Regions from separate parts of the Roseixanthobacter pseudopolyaromaticivorans genome, predicted to be linked through region 2. Evidence: riboswitches for the same ligand, from Rfam matches in the RefSeq annotation. Region 2 holds a riboswitch; each other region holds the start of a gene.

The links. Region 2 has a riboswitch for cobalamin ahead of V5F68_RS04955 (energy-coupling factor ABC transporter permease). Riboswitches for the same ligand answer to the same signal wherever they lie in the genome.
Region 1: linked by a shared signal. The riboswitch ahead of cobU (bifunctional adenosylcobinamide kinase/adenosylcobinamide-phosphate guanylyltransferase) and the one ahead of V5F68_RS04955 (energy-coupling factor ABC transporter permease) in region 2 are both predicted to bind cobalamin.
Region 3: linked by a shared signal. The riboswitch ahead of V5F68_RS17155 (CbtB domain-containing protein) and the one ahead of V5F68_RS04955 (energy-coupling factor ABC transporter permease) in region 2 are both predicted to bind cobalamin.
Region 4: linked by a shared signal. The riboswitch ahead of V5F68_RS19840 (TonB-dependent receptor plug domain-containing protein) and the one ahead of V5F68_RS04955 (energy-coupling factor ABC transporter permease) in region 2 are both predicted to bind cobalamin.

What each region holds. Positions count from the first base shown of each region.
Region 1 covers NZ_CM195539.1:2,034,212-2,038,158, reverse strand. The annotation lists gene V5F68_RS09810 (cobyric acid synthase) at 1-447, opposite strand, end outside; gene cobO (cob(I)yrinic acid a,c-diamide adenosyltransferase) at 447-1,079, opposite strand; gene cobU (bifunctional adenosylcobinamide kinase/adenosylcobinamide-phosphate guanylyltransferase) at 1,076-1,618, opposite strand; cobalamin riboswitch at 1,737-1,942, opposite strand; gene rfaE1 (D-glycero-beta-D-manno-heptose-7-phosphate kinase) at 1,983-3,422, opposite strand; gene rfaD (ADP-glyceromanno-heptose 6-epimerase) at 3,477-3,947, opposite strand, start outside.
Region 2 covers NZ_CM195539.1:1,016,711-1,020,657, forward strand. The annotation lists gene V5F68_RS04940 (TonB-dependent receptor) at 1-19, shown strand, start outside; gene V5F68_RS04945 (copper chaperone PCu(A)C) at 642-1,211, shown strand; gene V5F68_RS04950 (hemin uptake protein HemP) at 1,324-1,509, shown strand; cobalamin riboswitch at 1,693-1,916, shown strand; gene V5F68_RS04955 (energy-coupling factor ABC transporter permease) at 1,951-2,628, shown strand; gene V5F68_RS04960 (hypothetical protein) at 3,183-3,488, shown strand; gene V5F68_RS04965 (class I mannose-6-phosphate isomerase) at 3,577-3,947, shown strand, end outside.
Region 3 covers NZ_CM195539.1:3,638,186-3,642,132, reverse strand. The annotation lists gene V5F68_RS17165 (NAD-dependent formate dehydrogenase) at 1-476, shown strand, start outside; gene V5F68_RS17160 (histidine phosphatase family protein) at 703-1,284, opposite strand; adenosylcobalamin (AdoCbl) riboswitch at 1,396-1,549, shown strand; gene V5F68_RS17155 (CbtB domain-containing protein) at 1,551-1,775, shown strand; gene V5F68_RS17150 (CbtA family protein) at 1,788-2,642, shown strand; gene V5F68_RS17145 (winged helix DNA-binding protein) at 2,921-3,487, opposite strand; gene V5F68_RS17140 (TRAP transporter substrate-binding protein) at 3,651-3,947, opposite strand, start outside.
Region 4 covers NZ_CM195539.1:4,226,749-4,230,695, reverse strand. The annotation lists gene V5F68_RS19845 (ABC transporter substrate-binding protein) at 1-316, opposite strand, end outside; gene V5F68_RS19840 (TonB-dependent receptor plug domain-containing protein) at 324-2,327, opposite strand; cobalamin riboswitch at 2,435-2,645, opposite strand; gene V5F68_RS19835 (catalase family peroxidase) at 2,870-3,937, shown strand; gene V5F68_RS19830 (cytochrome b) at 3,934-3,947, shown strand, end outside.

The DNA of each region.
Region 1 (3,947 bases), 1.0 Mb from region 2:
GGCGATGTCGTTGCGGCGCAGATTGACTTCCGAGGCGCTCCCCGCCCCTTCCACCAGCACGAGTTCGGCCTCGCCCTTCAGCCGCGCGAAGCTCTCAAGCACGGCAGGCATGAGGCTCTGCTTCAGGCCCTGGTAGGCGCTGGCCTTGGCGGTGGTGAGCACCCTGCCCTGCACCACCACCTGCGCACCCACCTCGCTCTGCGGCTTCAGGAGCACCGGGTTCATGTGCACGCTCAAAGGCACTCGCGCGGCCCGGGCCTGAAGCGCCTGCGCGCGGCCGATCTCGCCGCCGTCGGCGGTCACGGCGGCATTGTTCGACATGTTCTGCGGCTTGAAGGGCCGCACCCGCAGGCCGCGATTGGCGAAGGCGCGGGCAAGGCCGGCCACCAGCAGGCTCTTGCCCACGTCCGAGCCGGTGCCCTGGAACATCAGTGCGCGGGCAGCCATCAGAATTCGATGCCGGCCTGCGCCTTCACGCCGGCGGAGAAATGATGTTTCACCAATCCCATCTCGGTCACGAGGTCCGCCGCCTCCAGAAGCTCCGGCTTCGCGTTTCGGCCGGTGACGACCACATGCAGGTCGCCCCGGCGCGCTTTCAGCGTCGCGACCACGTCGGTGAGGTCAAGATAGCCGTAGCGCAAAGCGATGTTCAGCTCGTCCAGCACGATCAGGGAGAGGGTCTCGTCGGCCAGCAGCTCGCGGGCTTTGTCGAACGCCCGCGCGGCAGCGGCGGTGTCGCGGGCGAGGTCCTGGGTTTCCCAGGTGAAGCCCTCGCCCATGGTGTGCCAGCGCACGCGATCGCCGAACGCTGCGAAGGCGTCCTTCTCACCGGTGTGCCAGGCGCCCTTGATGAATTGCACCACGCCCACCTTGCGGCCGTAGCCGAGCATGCGCAGCGCCAGCCCGAACGCGGCCGTGCTCTTGCCCTTGCCGGGGCCGGTGTGGACGATCAGCAGCCCCTTCTCCAGGGTCTTTTCCGCCACCTCGGCATCCTGCACCGCTTTGCGCTTGGCCATTTTCTCGCGATGGCGAGCGGCCTGGGCGTCGTCGCCGGCGGCATTTTCGGTTTCATCGCTCATCGAGGCGTGTCCTTCACAATCATGGGCAGGCCGGCCACCATGAAGATCACCTCATGGGCCGTTGCGGCCATGCGTTGGCTGAGCCGGCCGGCGGCGTCGCGAAACCGGCGGGCGAGGGCGTTGTCCGGCACGATGCCGAGCCCCACCTCATTCGCCACCAGCACGCTGAGTCCTGTGCGGGCGGTGATGGCGTCCACAAGGCGATCCTCTTCCGCCGCGAGATCGTGCTCCGCCAGCATGTGGTTGGTGAGCCACAAGGTGAGGCAATCCAGCAGCAGCGGCATGTCGGGCGGCAGGGCCTGGACGATATCGGCGGCATCGAACGGCGCATCGTGGGAGACCCAGCGCGCATCGCGCCGCGCCTGGTGCAGGCGGATGCGCTCGCTCATTTCGGCGTCGAAGGCTTGCGCCGTCGCCACATAGGCGAAGGGCGGGGCGGCGGCTTCCACCCGCTGCTCGGCATGGCGGCTCTTGCCGGACCGCGCGCCGCCGAGCACCAGCACGATCCGGCCCCGCGCCCCGGCCGCGCTCGCGCTCAAGCCGGCACCTGCGAGTGCCGGCGGCAAGAGCTGTGGCAGGCACTGGCCGCGATGCGCGGACCCAACATGAGAGTCTCCCTGGCCCTCCCGCCGAGAGCCGGCCTGTGGCGCCCGCGATGCGGGCTCTGCGTCCTCGGCAGGTCTCCTGGCTTGCGGATCTGCGCGCCCCCACCCTTCCCGAGGCGCGCCTCAGTGGTGGGCACCTCAGTGGTTCATGGGTTTGCTCTCCGCCGACAGTTGCGGGGGCAGCCGCGGCATAGGGAGAAACCCTCCCGCACCGCGTTCCCTTTTGATCCCGAAGGAACCGACGACGCGCCGACTATAAGGCCGCCGCCCCGCGCCGCAACCGCCCGCCCCCGCGATCTCAGCTTCTAGCTTTCGCAACCAGCGTCGAGGTGGACTGGCCCGGCGTCAGTTCGGCGAGCACCAGCTTTCCGCCATTGGCAATCACGATATCGGCGCCGACCACATCCTCGGGCTTATAATCCGCCCCCTTCACCAGCACGTCCGGCAGCAAGGCCGTAATGATCTCCAGCGGCGTGTCCTCCTCGAACAGCACCACCAGATCCACGCAGCGCATGGCGCCGATCACCCGCGCGCGGGCTGTCTCGTCCTGGAGCGGGCGCGTCGGGCCCTTCAGACGGCGCACCGAGGCATCGGTGTTGAGCCCCACGACGAGGCGGTCGCCCTGCGCGGCCGCCGCTTCCAGCATGCCCACATGGCCGGGATGCAGCAGATCGAAGCAGCCGTTGGTGAAGACGATGCGCGCGCCGCTCGCCCGCCAGCGGTCCATGATATCGCGCGCCTTGTCGCGCGAGACGAGGGCGCCCGCCGGCTCCAGCTGCGGCACCGAGCGCTGCAGCGCGGCGGTGAGTTCCGCGCGCGTCACCACCGCCGTGCCGAGCTTGGCCACGGCAATCGCGGCGGCGGCATTGGCGACCGGCACGCTGGCTTCCAGGTTGAGCCCGCAGGCGAGCGACAAGGCGAGCGCGGCCAGCGCCGTATCGCCGGCGCCGGAAACATCGAACACCTCGCGCGCCTCGGCCGGCACATGGAGCACGGTGCCGTTGCGGCGCCAGAGCGTCATGCCCTTTTCCGCGCGCGTCACCAGCACATCGCCGCCGAACTGGGCACTCGCGGCCTGTGCGGCGCGCTCGGCGTCGGCATCGGTCTCGTCCGGCAGGCCGGTGGCCTCGCTCAATTCGCGCCGGTTGGGCGTTACCAGCGTCGCGCCGCGATAGACCTCGAAGGTGCGGCGCTTGGGATCGACGATCACCGGCACGCCCAGCGTGCGCGCCTCGGCCAGCACGGCGGCGACGACACGGTCGCCGAGCACCCCCTTGGCATAGTCGGAGAGCACCACCACCGAACAGCCCGCCATGGCGCGGCTGGCGGCCGCGATCAAGGCGTCCTCGACGGCGGCGGACGGCGGGGCGGACATCTCGGCATCGATGCGGACGATCTGCTGGCGCCCGCTCATCACCCGCGTCTTGGTGACGGTGGGGCGGATGGCGTCCACCACCAGGCCGGACAGATCGATCCGCGCATAGGGCGCGAGCGCGGCGCGCAGCTGGTCGGCCTCCCCGTCGGCCCCGACCAGCCCCACGAGGCGGATCGGCGCGCCCATGGCGGCGGCATTGGCGGCGACGTTCGCCGCCCCGCCCGGCACGATGCGTTCCGCGCCATGCAGCAGCACCGGCACCGGCGCCTCGGGCGAGATGCGCGAAACCGAGCCGAGGATGTAGCGATCCACCATGACATCGCCGATGACGGCGACGGGACCGGGCTTGGTATCAGGAAGCATGGTGCCGGTATCCTGGGGCAAGATCAGCCGTTGGGTCGTGCAAGGTCCCGGTCATCAGGCGGAATTGCGGCCGCGCAGATGCTCGGTGACATAGATCCGCACGCCATCCTCCAGCGAGGTGAACGGGTGGGTAAAGCCTGCGGCGCGCAGTTTCGAGACGTCCGCCTGGGTGAAATATTGATACGCGTTGCGGATGGAAACCGGCATATCGACATAGGTGATGCGCGGTTCTTTGCCTGCCGCCGTGAACACGGCCTTTGCGAGATCCGCGAAGCTGCGGGCCTGCCCGGTGCCGACATTGAAAATGCCGCTGGCGGCGGGCGTCTCCAGCAGCCAGCGCACCACCGCGACGCAATCGCCCACATAGACGAAATCCCGCAGCTGCCCGCCATCCTCATATCCCGGATCGTGCGACTTGAAGAGCGTCACCGCCTCGCCCATCGCCGCGGTCGGATAGATCTTGTGGACCACCGAGCGCATGTCGTCCTTGTGGGCCTCGCCCGGGCCATAGACGTTGAAGAAGCG
Region 2 (3,947 bases):
GGTGACCGTATCGTTCTGAGGCTTCGTCAAAGCAAGCGACGGCGGGGCGAAGTGGTCATCGCCGTCGCGCGCGCTCCGGCGAAGACCTGTCGCACGATTTGGTCTACGATTGTCAGCGTCGCACTGTCATACTGCCACCGCACGAACCTTTGAGACATCTGATCTTGGTCAAGCCGCGCACTAGCTGGAGAGCCTGGACCGCCATCGCCGCGGCCTATCTGCTCGTGCTTCAGATGCTTGTGGTGGGGCTTGCCGCGGGAGCCCAGGCGGCCCAGACAGCGGCCCACGGACCGGATGCGTTCGGCATTCTCTGCTCCAGTTCCCCGGCCGAGGATGGCGCCCCGAGCGGGGGCGGGGCTCCCTCCCATCATGACGGGTTGGACTGCTGCGTCATGGGTTGTCCCATGTTCGGGCCGGCCGCCGCACCGCCCCCGGCGGCGGAGGGATTCGTCCCGCCGGTCCGCCAAGCGGCGTCGATGCGGATCGGTGGCACGCACCTTTCCGCCGTGCCGGCTGAACGCCATTCTCCCAGCCTTGCCAGAGCTCCACCCGCGATCGCCTGACGCCTGCGCTTGCGCAGGTTCTATCCAGCGATCGTGACATCCGGTCCCCCATAGGAGGCCGCATCGTGGAGCCAAGCCATGTCGAATATCATCCGCATTCCCGGCGCGTTCTCGCGCCTCTGCCGCCGCATGTATCTGGAAGAGGCGCTGGCCGCCCTGGCCTTCGCCATGTTCCTGCTGACCCTCTCCGCCCAGGCCCTGATGGCCCACGAATTCAAGGCCGGCGCCATCGAGATCGAGCACCCCTGGACCCGTGCGACGCCGGACGGCGCCAGCGTGGGTGCCGGCTATCTGGTGCTGAAGAACGACGGCGCGACGCCCGACCGCCTCGTCTCCGCCACCGCCGAGGCCGCGCAGAAGGTGGAAATCCACGAGATGGCCATGACCGACGGGGTGATGACCACGCGGCCGGTGCCGGGCGGCCTCGTCGTGCCGGCGCACGGTTCCGTCGCGCTGAAGCCGGGTTCCTATCACCTCATGCTCATGGGGCTGAAGCAGCCCCTGAAGCAAGGAGCCCTGGTCAACGGCACGCTGACCTTCGAGAAGGCGGGCACGGTGTCGGTTCAGTTCAAGGTGGAGTCGATCGCCGCCCAAGGCAGCAGCGACGGCGGCGGGCACGACCACATGACGATGCCATCCGGCAAGTGAGCTGCCGGTCGTTCGCGTCCGCCGCCGGTGATCCGGCCGCCTAATCACGCCGGGGCGGCGCGGCGCGTTTCGCCCGCCCTTCGCCCGAACTCCGGCAGAGGAGCCGCCTTCCATGGGCATCATCAAGCTGAGACCCGTGCCGTCTCCCGAAACGGCGGTGCGCACCATCGCGATGGCGGACGGACGTCTGGACAGCACCGATCTCTTTCGCGCGGCGCGCACGGTGCGGATCGTCCATGGCGACCAAGTCTATACCCTGACGCTGACCTCCAAGAACAAGCTGATCCTCACCAAGTAATCGTTTGCGCGGGGGGGGGCGGTCTGGGGCGGGAGGCTTGTGGCGGGGCGTGCATGCTTATTCCGGGCGAGGCATGGGCCGCGCATGCCGGCCGGATCCCCGCGCGCCTGTCTTCAGGCGACAAAGAATCCGCAGTTCGGTGCGCGTGGCCGCGCGGACGTCTTGACAGAAAGCGGAGGTTGGCCGCTCCTGAACGCGCATGGTTCTTCCGGCATGACGTACGTGCCGGAAGTGAAATGGGAACGGGGGAGGGGCGATGACGCCCTGAGCCCCGACCGCCCCCGCGACTGTGAGCGGCGAGCGGCCTTCCACGATGTCACTGAAGCGATCCCCCAAGGCGCTTCGGGAAGACGGAAGGCATGCGGCGACCCGCGAGTCAGGAGACCGGCCAGGCGCTTGGATCTAACACAGGCCGTCGGGTGAGACGGCGGAGGAGCAGTCATGCATATCGAACCTGGTCTCGTGGATAGCGGGAAAATCTGGCTCAGCTACGTCACTGCGGCGGGCGCCGGCGGCTATGCCGTGAAGCTGGCCTATGAGGCCGTCCGCGAGCGCGGCATCCTCTCCCTTGTGTCGCGCAGCGCGGCGGCGAGCGCCCTCGTGTTTTCTTTCTTCGAGGTGCTCCCGCATTATCCCGTCGGCGTCTCGGAGGTTCATCTGATCCTCGGCTCGACCCTGTTCCTGATCTTCGGCATGGCGCCGGCGGCCATCGGCCTCGCCACCGGCCTACTGGTGCAGGGCATCTTCTTCGCTCCGTTCGACCTGCCGCAGTTCGGCATGAACGTGACGACGCTCCTGGTGCCGCTGTTCGCCTTGCAGGTGGTGGCCCAGAAAATCATCGCCCCCAACACGCCTTATGTGGACTTGCGCTACCGCCAGGCCCTCGCGCTCTCCACGACCTATCAGGCGGGCATTGTCGCCTGGGTTGCCTTCTGGGCGCTGTATGGCCAGGGCTTTGCGGCGGACAATGTGGCGGCGATTTCCACCTTCGGCGGTGCCTATATGCTGGTCATCATCATCGAGCCTTTGGCCGACCTCGCCGTGCTCGGCGCCGCCAAGGCGCTGAGCCGCCTGCGGGGCTCCCTGCTGCTGGAGAGCCGCCTCTACGACGCCGTCTGAGACGCGTCTCGCGAGTCCCCGTCGTCTTGGGATCGGCCTGCGAGCGCGGTGCTAAAGGGCGGGCGCCTGATGGTGCCCGTGTCCACCGCGCCTGTGGGCTTACATGCGGCGATCCGTGTACCAGGGCTCGCCCGTGTTCGCGTCCAACGGTTGCGTTTGCTCATGAATGGAACTTTTGCCTTACATAAATGTTGCATCATGCAGAGCGGCAAAAGAAAAATCCGAAATCTGAGATTTTAAATATCTTTGTGATTTCAATTAATTTTACGCCAAAAATTGGTTTTATTAGGCGAAGGATTGTAATTCCGATATTCGAGATTATCTCAATACAGATATCGGAATTTCTGAGCGTGGGCGTCGCTGGCGGATAGACCGAATTCTATCTGCGATCTGAAAGCACGTGCGCGTGCGCACATCGGTGCCGTTGTCCTGCTTCTATCGCCGTCTTCAGAATTTGGAGATGCTGCGGAGCGGTTCTGCTTGGATCTTAAACGGAAATTCGATGCCTCATTCAGATGTGGCAAGAGCATTCCATGTTTATTTGAGGATTGACCATGCGTTATATCGGTGGAGTTGCAGGCGAAGGCATGCTGAGGTGCGATGGGCAGGAAATAGGTCGGGCGACCTATGATTTCGACAGCTTCTTCAATGCACCTGTCGGCATCACCAGTTCCGGCGAAATCCGGCTTTCGGCGGCAGCCCTGCGTGGGGTGTTCGGTCGCCGCGTGGTTCAATTGCTGACTGACGACGGGCGCCTGTTGCAGCTGACCTTCTCCGACAAGGAGCTGCGTCTGGAAAGCGATGCGGCCCATGTGGACGTCACGGATGTCCCCTCCGTCGCGTCAAGCCGGCGTCACTAAGCACTGCAGCTCGCGCATCGCGCCAAACGAACGAGCATGTCCGGTCTCAGATCGTCCCGATCTCAGCGGAACGGTCAAGGAGACGAGCATGGCAATCGAACAGGCCTGCGTGCGCGTGGTTCGCAAGCCATGGGGCAGCACCGACCTGCTGCCGTGGCGCACCATCGCCCCCCTCGATGGGGCTGTCGGCGAACTCTGGTTCGAGCGTGCCGATCCCTCGGCGCCGGAGACCGCGCTGCTTCTGAAACTGCTGTTCACCACGCAGCCCTTGTCGATCCAGGTGCATCCCGATGATGCGTTCGCGCGCACTCTCGGCCAGGAGCACGGCAAGAGCGAAGCCTGGTACATACTGTCCGCCCAGCCGGGCGCGCAGGTGGCGGTCGGCCTGAACGGTCCGCTGACGCCGTCGCAATTGCGCACCGCGATCGAAGATCGCTCCATCGCCGCGCGCGTCCAATG
Region 3 (3,947 bases), 2.6 Mb from region 2:
AGATGTACGGCGTGTGCGACGTGGTCACGCTGAACTGCCCGCTGCATCCCGAAACCGAGCACATGATCAATGAGGAGACGCTGAAGCTGTTCAAGCGCGGCGCCTATCTGGTCAACACGGCGCGCGGCAAACTGTGCGACCGCGACGCCATCGTGCGCGCGCTCGAAGGCGGCCAGCTCGCCGGCTATGCGGGCGATGTGTGGTTTCCGCAGCCCGCGCCGCAGGATCACCCCTGGCGCACCATGCCCCACCACGGCATGACGCCCCACATCTCCGGCACCTCGCTCTCCGCTCAGACCCGTTATGCGGCCGGCACGCGCGAGATTCTGGAATGCTATTTCGAGGGCCGGCCGATCCGCGACGAATATCTCATCGTCGATGGCGGCAAGCTCGCCGGCGTGGGGGCCCATTCCTACAGCGCCGGCAATGCCACCGGCGGTTCGGAAGAGGCTGCCAAGTTCAAGAAGGCCAGCTGACGCCAGGGCCTGGTCCGACGAGTCCGATCAGGTTGAAACAGCCCGGCGGCGCCAAGGTTTGCGGTGCCGCCGGCCCTAGGATTGTTCTTTTCCCCTTTCCTCCCCGCCTTGCCGGGGCGCGCGGCACGTCATTGCGCCGCGCGGGAGGGGCCGCGTGGCGCGTGTCGCTCGTGGCCCTTTCCGCGCGGTGTGCCGCCCGCTCCGGCGATCTTTCCCCCCGTGCCCGTCAGGTGTCGTGCGGGTCGTCCAAAGGCTGGCCGAGCGTGCGCAGGGTCCAGCGCCGGCCGTCGGTGCGCAGGTCAGTCAGGCTCAGGGGCGCGATGTCGATCTGCCAGAAGGCGTCAGGCGCCTGGAGAAGCCCGGCCACCAGCGCCCGGACATTCGCCGCGTGGGTGCATGCGATCAGATGGCCATGGCTCTCGCGCTGGCGGTCCAGCCAATCCTCCATGCGGGCGATCAGCGCCGTGCGCGATTCGCCGCCGTGCGGCGCGGCCTGGGGCTCGCCGCGCCAGAGGGCGAGCGCGCCGGGATAAGCCGTGTCCACCTCAGCGAAGGTGAGGCCCGCCCAAAGCCCACAGTCCCAATCCTGAAGATCCACATCCGTCTCGGCGTTAAAGCCGAGGGCCTGTGCGGTTTCACGCGCGCGCAGGGCCGGCGCGGCGAGCACCCGGTCGGGCCGCCGCAGCCGGCCGCGCCAGGCTTGCGTCTGCGCGAGGGCGCGCGGCTCCAGCGGTTCGTCGCACGGAAAGGCGCCGGCCCGCATGGCGGCGGTGGCACCGTGGCAGATCAGCGTCAGGCGATTGGCCATGGCGACGGGGCAACCTCGCGGTATCAGGCGGGGACATCGAACGGCGGCCGGCGGGCCGGGCGGGTGCCCGGTTTGCCACATTGTTTGTTTGACACAACCTGTATCCCGCAAATAGTGTCGGAGCTTCGCTGCGGGTGAGGAAGTCGGTGAAAATCCGACACGGTCGCGCCACTGTAAGCGGCACGCCATTCCGGCTGTGCCGCAAGTCAGACCCGGCCCGCAGGGTTTTGTTCGATTTCGGGACGCGCAATCCCAGGAGACCCAGCATGGCCGACACCCTTCTTTCCGGTTCCTCCCTCGGCGCTGCGGCCGGCACGCAGACCATCTCGGTCAGCGAACTTCTGCCCTGGGCGGTGTTCGGCGGCCTGCTGATGCTGCTCGCGCTCTATTTCGTCGGCGCCGAACAGGGTGCGACCTCCCTCATCCCCGGCATGTATGTGCATGAATTCCTGCACGACGGCCGCCATCTGCTCGGCTTCCCCTGCCACTGAGGGGGATGCGACATGGTTGGGTCTCTCCTGCTTCGCGGGATGCTTGTCGGCGTCCTCGCGGGCCTGCTCTCGTTCGGATTCGCGCGCGTCTTCGGTGAACCCGCGGTCAACCGCGCCATCGCCTTTGAGGAAGCGCATGCGGAAGGGCCGGCGCCCGCCGCCGCTCCCGCATCCCCGGCGGCGACGCCGCATGTCCATGCCGACGGCAGCACGCACATGCATGCCGCCGCCCCGGAACCCGCCGCCGCAGAGGGCCATTCCCATGGTGGCGAGGAGGAATTGGTCAGCCGGTCCACCCAGGCCGGCCTCGGCCTGCTGACCGGCACCGTGGTCTATGGCGCCGCCATGGGCGGCATCTTCGCGCTGGTCTTCGCCTTCGCCCTTGGGCGGGTGGGTCCGCTGTCCCCGCGCGCCACGGTGGTGCTGCTGGCGCTGGGCGGGTTCTTGGCCATCGTGCTGGTGCCGGGGCTGAAATATCCCGCCAATCCGCCCGCCGTGGGCGACGGCGCGACCATCGGCTTCCGCACCCAGATGTTCTTCCTGATGCTCGCGGCTTCGCTGGTCGCGCTCACGGGCGCCGTGCTGCTGGCCCGGCGGCTCGCCGCCCGCCACGGCGCGTGGAACGGCATCGTGGCGGCGGCCCTCGCCTATGTGGCGGTGATCGCCCTGGTGCAGATGGCGCTGCCGACCATCAACGAGGTGCCGGCCGAATTCTCGGCCTCGCTCCTGTGGGAGTTCCGCATCGCCACGCTCGGCATCCAGGCGGTGCTATGGACGACCCTCGGGCTGGTCTTCGGCCCGCTCGCCGAGCGCAGCCTGCGCGCCCATCGCGGCGTGCGCCTCGCTTCCGCCGGCGCCCTGCGCTGACCAGCTTGCGCTGGGCCGGTTCGGTGAGCCGGGGGGACCGCTGTGTCGGACCCCCGGGTGCGCCGCCGGTGGTGCCCTTTTGGTCGCTGTCGGCCCGCGTCGATCCCTCAGAAGCGGGCGGCATTCGGCATGCCGAAATGTGATGCGCAATATCGGAGCGAAAAGCCGGTGTGATCGGCCGGAAAACCGCGGTGAAGCCCCAGTAAACCGATGTTCGTCTAGCTTAAGTCATTGTTTCACGTGAAACATTTTTGGTGAATGTGGGTGGCGGGGCGCGCCTAAAGGCTCGCTGCCGCCCGCGCCGCCTGATCGTAATGGCCGGAGAGCGTGCGCAGCAAGGCGGCGATTTCCGAAAGCTTTTCCGGCGCAATGCCGGTCGCGGCCACGGTCTTGGTCAGCAGCGCCTCGCGCACCTCGCGATAGCGCTGGCAGGCGAGGCGCCCCTTCTCGGTCGCCGCCAAGGTCTTCTCCTTGCCGCGCCGGCCGCCGGAAACCAGCCCCAGCGCCTGGAGCTTCTTGGCCGCATAGGTCACCAGGTGCGTATCCTCCACATCCAGCACCAGGCACAGATCGGCGATGGTCTTCGCCCGGTCGCGGTGGGCCACATGGTGCAGCACCAGCACGTCGAGCGAGGAGAGATCCGGCAACCCGGCCGCCGCCATGCAGCGGACCATCCAGCGCTGATAGCCGTGGGTGATCATGTTGAGGCCGAATTCCAGCTCCGAGAGCGCCGGCAGCGCCCCGTCCGCGAGATGGGCCGAGGAGACGATCGAGCCGAGCGGGCCGGAGGAGATCTTGCGATCATCGCTGGCGGCGGCCGAAGGGGGGGAGGGGCGTCGGGTCATGCGGCGTGGCGTCTATCTGTTATTGGGCATGGACCGCGGCGGCCGGCCGAGGCGTCTTCAGTGAAACGCGCCGGCGCGGATTTCGCGGAAAGACCGGCCCTTGCGGGGCCGGCCAGCGTGGGGCGGCGCGCCAGCCGCGCGCCGCAGCCTCAGGCGTCGAGGCTCATTTGTTGAAGGTGGCGAGGATGGCTTCGCCGTCCGGGCCGGCCTTCTTGATCCAGTCGGCGGTCAGCTGCTTGCCGATCTTCTCGAAGCCCGCCCGCAGTTCGGCGGAGGGCGGCTCCACCTTCATGCCCTTGGCCTGGAGCTGGTCGACATACCATTTGCTCTTTTCGATGGAGCTCTTCCAGCCACGTTCCTCGGCTGCGGCGGCGGCCTTCAGCACGGCCTCCTGAGTCGGCTTGTCGAGGGCCTCGAACGCGGCCTTGTTCACGAACACCATGTTCTTCGGCAGCCAGGC
Region 4 (3,947 bases), 2.0 Mb from region 2:
GCGCCAGCGGGACGATCTCCTCGGCGAGGCCCCGGTTCACCGGGACCGCCTTTGCCAGATCCGCGACATTCGAGCTGCGCGGATCGCGGGCGAGATAGGTCACCGAGGCGACCTTTCCGGGGTCCGCGAGCCGCAGCACCAATTCGTCCCCGCACAGATTGAGCGAAGCGATGCGGGAAGGCTTCGGCGCGGCGGTGGCCGCCGTGGCGCCGAGGAAGGCGGCGATGCCGCACACGGCAAGGCGAAGGGCCGGTCGTGAACGCAGGACCCATTCCCCTTCCCGGCGCGGGTTGTGGCGGCGTGACGTGGTCTTCATCGCCGCCTCAATAGGTGAACTTAAGGCCGCCGTACGCTCCGAAGCCGGGAGCAAGGTAGCCGTTGGGGTTCTGATAGGTCTGGTCGAACAGATTGTCGATCCGCCCGAACAGCGTCGCCTGTCGTGTCAGGGCATAATTCGCCGCGACGTTCACCACCGTATAGCCCGGCTGGTCGATGTAATCGCTGGTGAGGCGCACGACATCCCACCAGGCGGAGGCATAGATCAGCGTGGCGGAGAGATTGAGCTGGTCGGTGGGGTTCCAGTCCGCACTGACGCTCACCTTGTTGTTGGGCCGTCGCAGCGGGGTGCAGGAGGTGTCGGTCAGCGGTGCGCAGGCGGCGCCGAAGGAGGTGTCGGGCGGCATGTAGCCGACCGCCTGCGTGTAGGTGTAATCGACCCGCAGCTTCAGCCGGTCTGTCACCGCAAAGGCAATGAACGTCTCCGCGCCCTGCGTCGTGGCGCTGGAGATGTTGACGTTCTGGTACGTCACCGGGTCGTAGCTGATGAGATTGGTGATGTCGTTGTGGAAATAGGTGGCGCCGAAGGTCACCCGCCCGCCCAACACCTCTTGCTCGAAACCGGCGTCGTAGCCCGTGCTTTCCTCCGGCTTCAGCGCCGCATTGCCGTAATAGGGCGCATAGAGCTGGTAGAGGGACGGCGCCTTGAAGCCGGTGCCGTAGCTCGCCTTCAGCGTGGTGCCGGTCTCGGGAATGAGAATGCCCGGCGCGAGGCGGAAGGTGGAATGGTCGCCGAACGTATCGTCGCTGTCGAAGCGGATATTCGCGGCCCCGAAGAAGCGCTCGCCCAGCTTGCCCTGGAGCTCGGCATAGACGCCGGTGTCGCCGGTGCTGGCGGAAAGATCGGTGTATTGGGTGGACGAGGTCATCGCCTCGTTGCGCCGCTCCACGCCCACCAGCAGATTCTGTCCGGGGGCGAAGGCGAGGTTCGAGCGCAGGTAATAGGTCTGCCGGTCACCCTCATATTGGCCGTTCACATCGGCATTCGGTCCGGTGGTCGGGTTCGATGTGGTCATCGCGCTGACCCCGAAAGTGGTGTTCAGCGCGCCGTCGAGCGCAGTCCACACCCCCTCGCCCTTGGTGAAGAACATGCTGGCGAGGCTGGTGGAGCGTTCCGCCGCCGGCAGGCCCTCGTACAGCGGCGGGGGATAGACATCCGGCGTGTAGGCGAGCCCACTGTCGATGTAGCGGGCGACGAAATTGACCGCGAATGCATCGCTCATCTGGAAATCGAGGCGGGTCGAATAGGTCCAGTTGTCATAGGCGTTCGGGTTGATCGGATAGCCGGGCGGCACGATGCCGGGCGGCGTGACGGGGATGTCGGTCGAAGAGAAATGGGTGACGTTGAAGGAATAGCCGACCTTTTCCGTTGAGCCGCTAAGTGCTGCGGCCTGGTTGAAGGTTCCGAGCGCGCCGCCTTCCACATAACCGAACACCTTGGCCGGCCCCTCGCCCTTCTTGGTGGTAATGGAGATCACGCCGCCGATCGCGTCCGAGCCGTAGAGGCCGCTCTGGGGACCGCGCAGCACCTCGATGCGCGCAAGGTCCGTGGCGAGCAATTGGCCGAAGTCGAAGGCGCCGGTGGGGCTGGACGGATTGCCGGCGTCGATGCCGTCCACCATCACCTTCACATGGTTGGAATTGGTGCCCCGGATGAACACCGAGGTCTGCCCGCCGGGGCCGCCGGTCTGCACCACGTTGAGCCCCGGAAGGGACTGAAGCACTTGGGGAACGGTGCGCAATTGCTGGCGGTCGATATCCTCGGCTGTGACGACGCTCACCGAGGAGGCGACCTGGTCCGCCGGGGTCGGCATGCCGGTGGCGCTGACGACCACCTCGGGCAGCTCGATGGATTGGGAGGCGCCGGCAGCCGGCGCTGCCGACTGGGCGCAGGCCAATTCGGATACGGACGAGAGCAACAGCGCGGCAAGTATGGATCTGCGGGCGGCGCGCGAGGCGCCGCGAGGGGGAAAAACAGGGACGGAAGGCATCGGGGCCTCAGCGGGACGAGTGGTCCGTCACCGCGAACGAGGCCTCCGTGCGGCTGAAAAGCCGCCTGGAAAAACCACCATCAGGACACCCCGCCCAATGTGCTCGCGCGTGACCACGGCTGACGGCAGGTCTCCTGGCTCGCGGGTCAGCGTCCATCTCGTCGCCTTCCCAGGCCTGAAGGCCCAGTGGCTGATGACGAAGGACTCGCCGCTTACAGTTGCGGGGGCAGCCGCGGCTTCGCCCAACTCCTGTTTCCAGGCGCCGACTCACCGCGTTCCCTTTTGATCCCCTAGGGGAACCGTCGCCATGACGGTAGACGCACCGCAGGCGAACCGTCAAGCTGGCCGAACGCGCACGAAGGACGACCAGTAGTGCCGCTGCGACAGGGATATGCTGCAGTCTCTCGCTGCCCTGCGGCGGCGCGAACGGCAGGCCTTTTTGAAAGAGTTGCCGGCCGCGACAGGTTACGTCTCTCCCCGAGTGTGGACAGCACGAGCACATCCCTCGGCCGTCAAGACGACCCGTCTCACGGAGACATGGAATGACCGACCCCTCTGGATTGCCGCCCAAACGCGCGCTTGCGTCATTCGCGCTTATCGGCGCCGTCATGGCGGCCGGCGCGGGCGCGTTCGCTTATACTGCAGGCTGGCTTTCGCCGGATCGGCTGACCCCCGGCAAGATCGTGGCGGCGCTCGCGCCTCCCTCGGGGCCGGCGCTTGGGCACCGGCGCAATCATGCCAAGGGCATCTGCTTCACCGGCATATTCGAATCGAACGGGAACGGCGCGGAGCTTTCGCGCGCAGAAGTCTTCGCGCCGGGCCAATATCCGGTGCTCGGCCGGTTCAATCTCGGCACACCGGACCCTAATGCGCCGGACGCGACCGTGCGGGTGCGCGGCCTGGGACTCCAGATCACCACGCCAGGCGGGCAGGTCTGGCGCAGCGCCACGATCGATCTGCCGTTCTTTCCCGTGGCCACGCCCGAGGCGTTCTACGCTCTGCTGACCGCATCCCACGACAAGAACCCGCAGGCGATGAAGGACTTCGGCGCCGCCCATCCGGAGTTTGCCGCGTTTGGGGCCTGGGCCGGCAGCGCGCCCTGGACCGCCAGTTATGCGGAGGAGCGTTACAACAGCCTCAACAGCTTCGTCTTCAAGAGCAAAGCCGGCCTGGAGCAGGCCGTGCGCTGGTCGTTCGTGCCGCAAGCGCGCGTGGTGCCGGTGACCAAGGACGAACTTGCAAAACTCGGCCCGGATCATCTTGAGCAGGACATCGTCGCGCGGGTGGGCCAGGCGCCGCAGCGCTGGACCTTGGAGGTCACGCTGGCCAATCCGGGCGATCCCACCTCGGATCCCACCAAGGCGTGGCCGCCGGGGCGGCGGACCGTGGAGGTCGGAACGCTTGTGGTTCAGCACATCGAGGCCGAACGCGACGGCCCGTGTCGCGATATCAATTTCGACCCGACGATCCTGCCGGATGGCATCAGCGTTTCCGACGATCCTTTTCCGGCCGCACGCTCATCGGCTTACGCGAAATCGTACGATCTGCGGACTTCGGAAGCTAAATATTATCCGCATGACATGAATACCGCGACCGGAGCCCGGCCATGACGAGAGATCA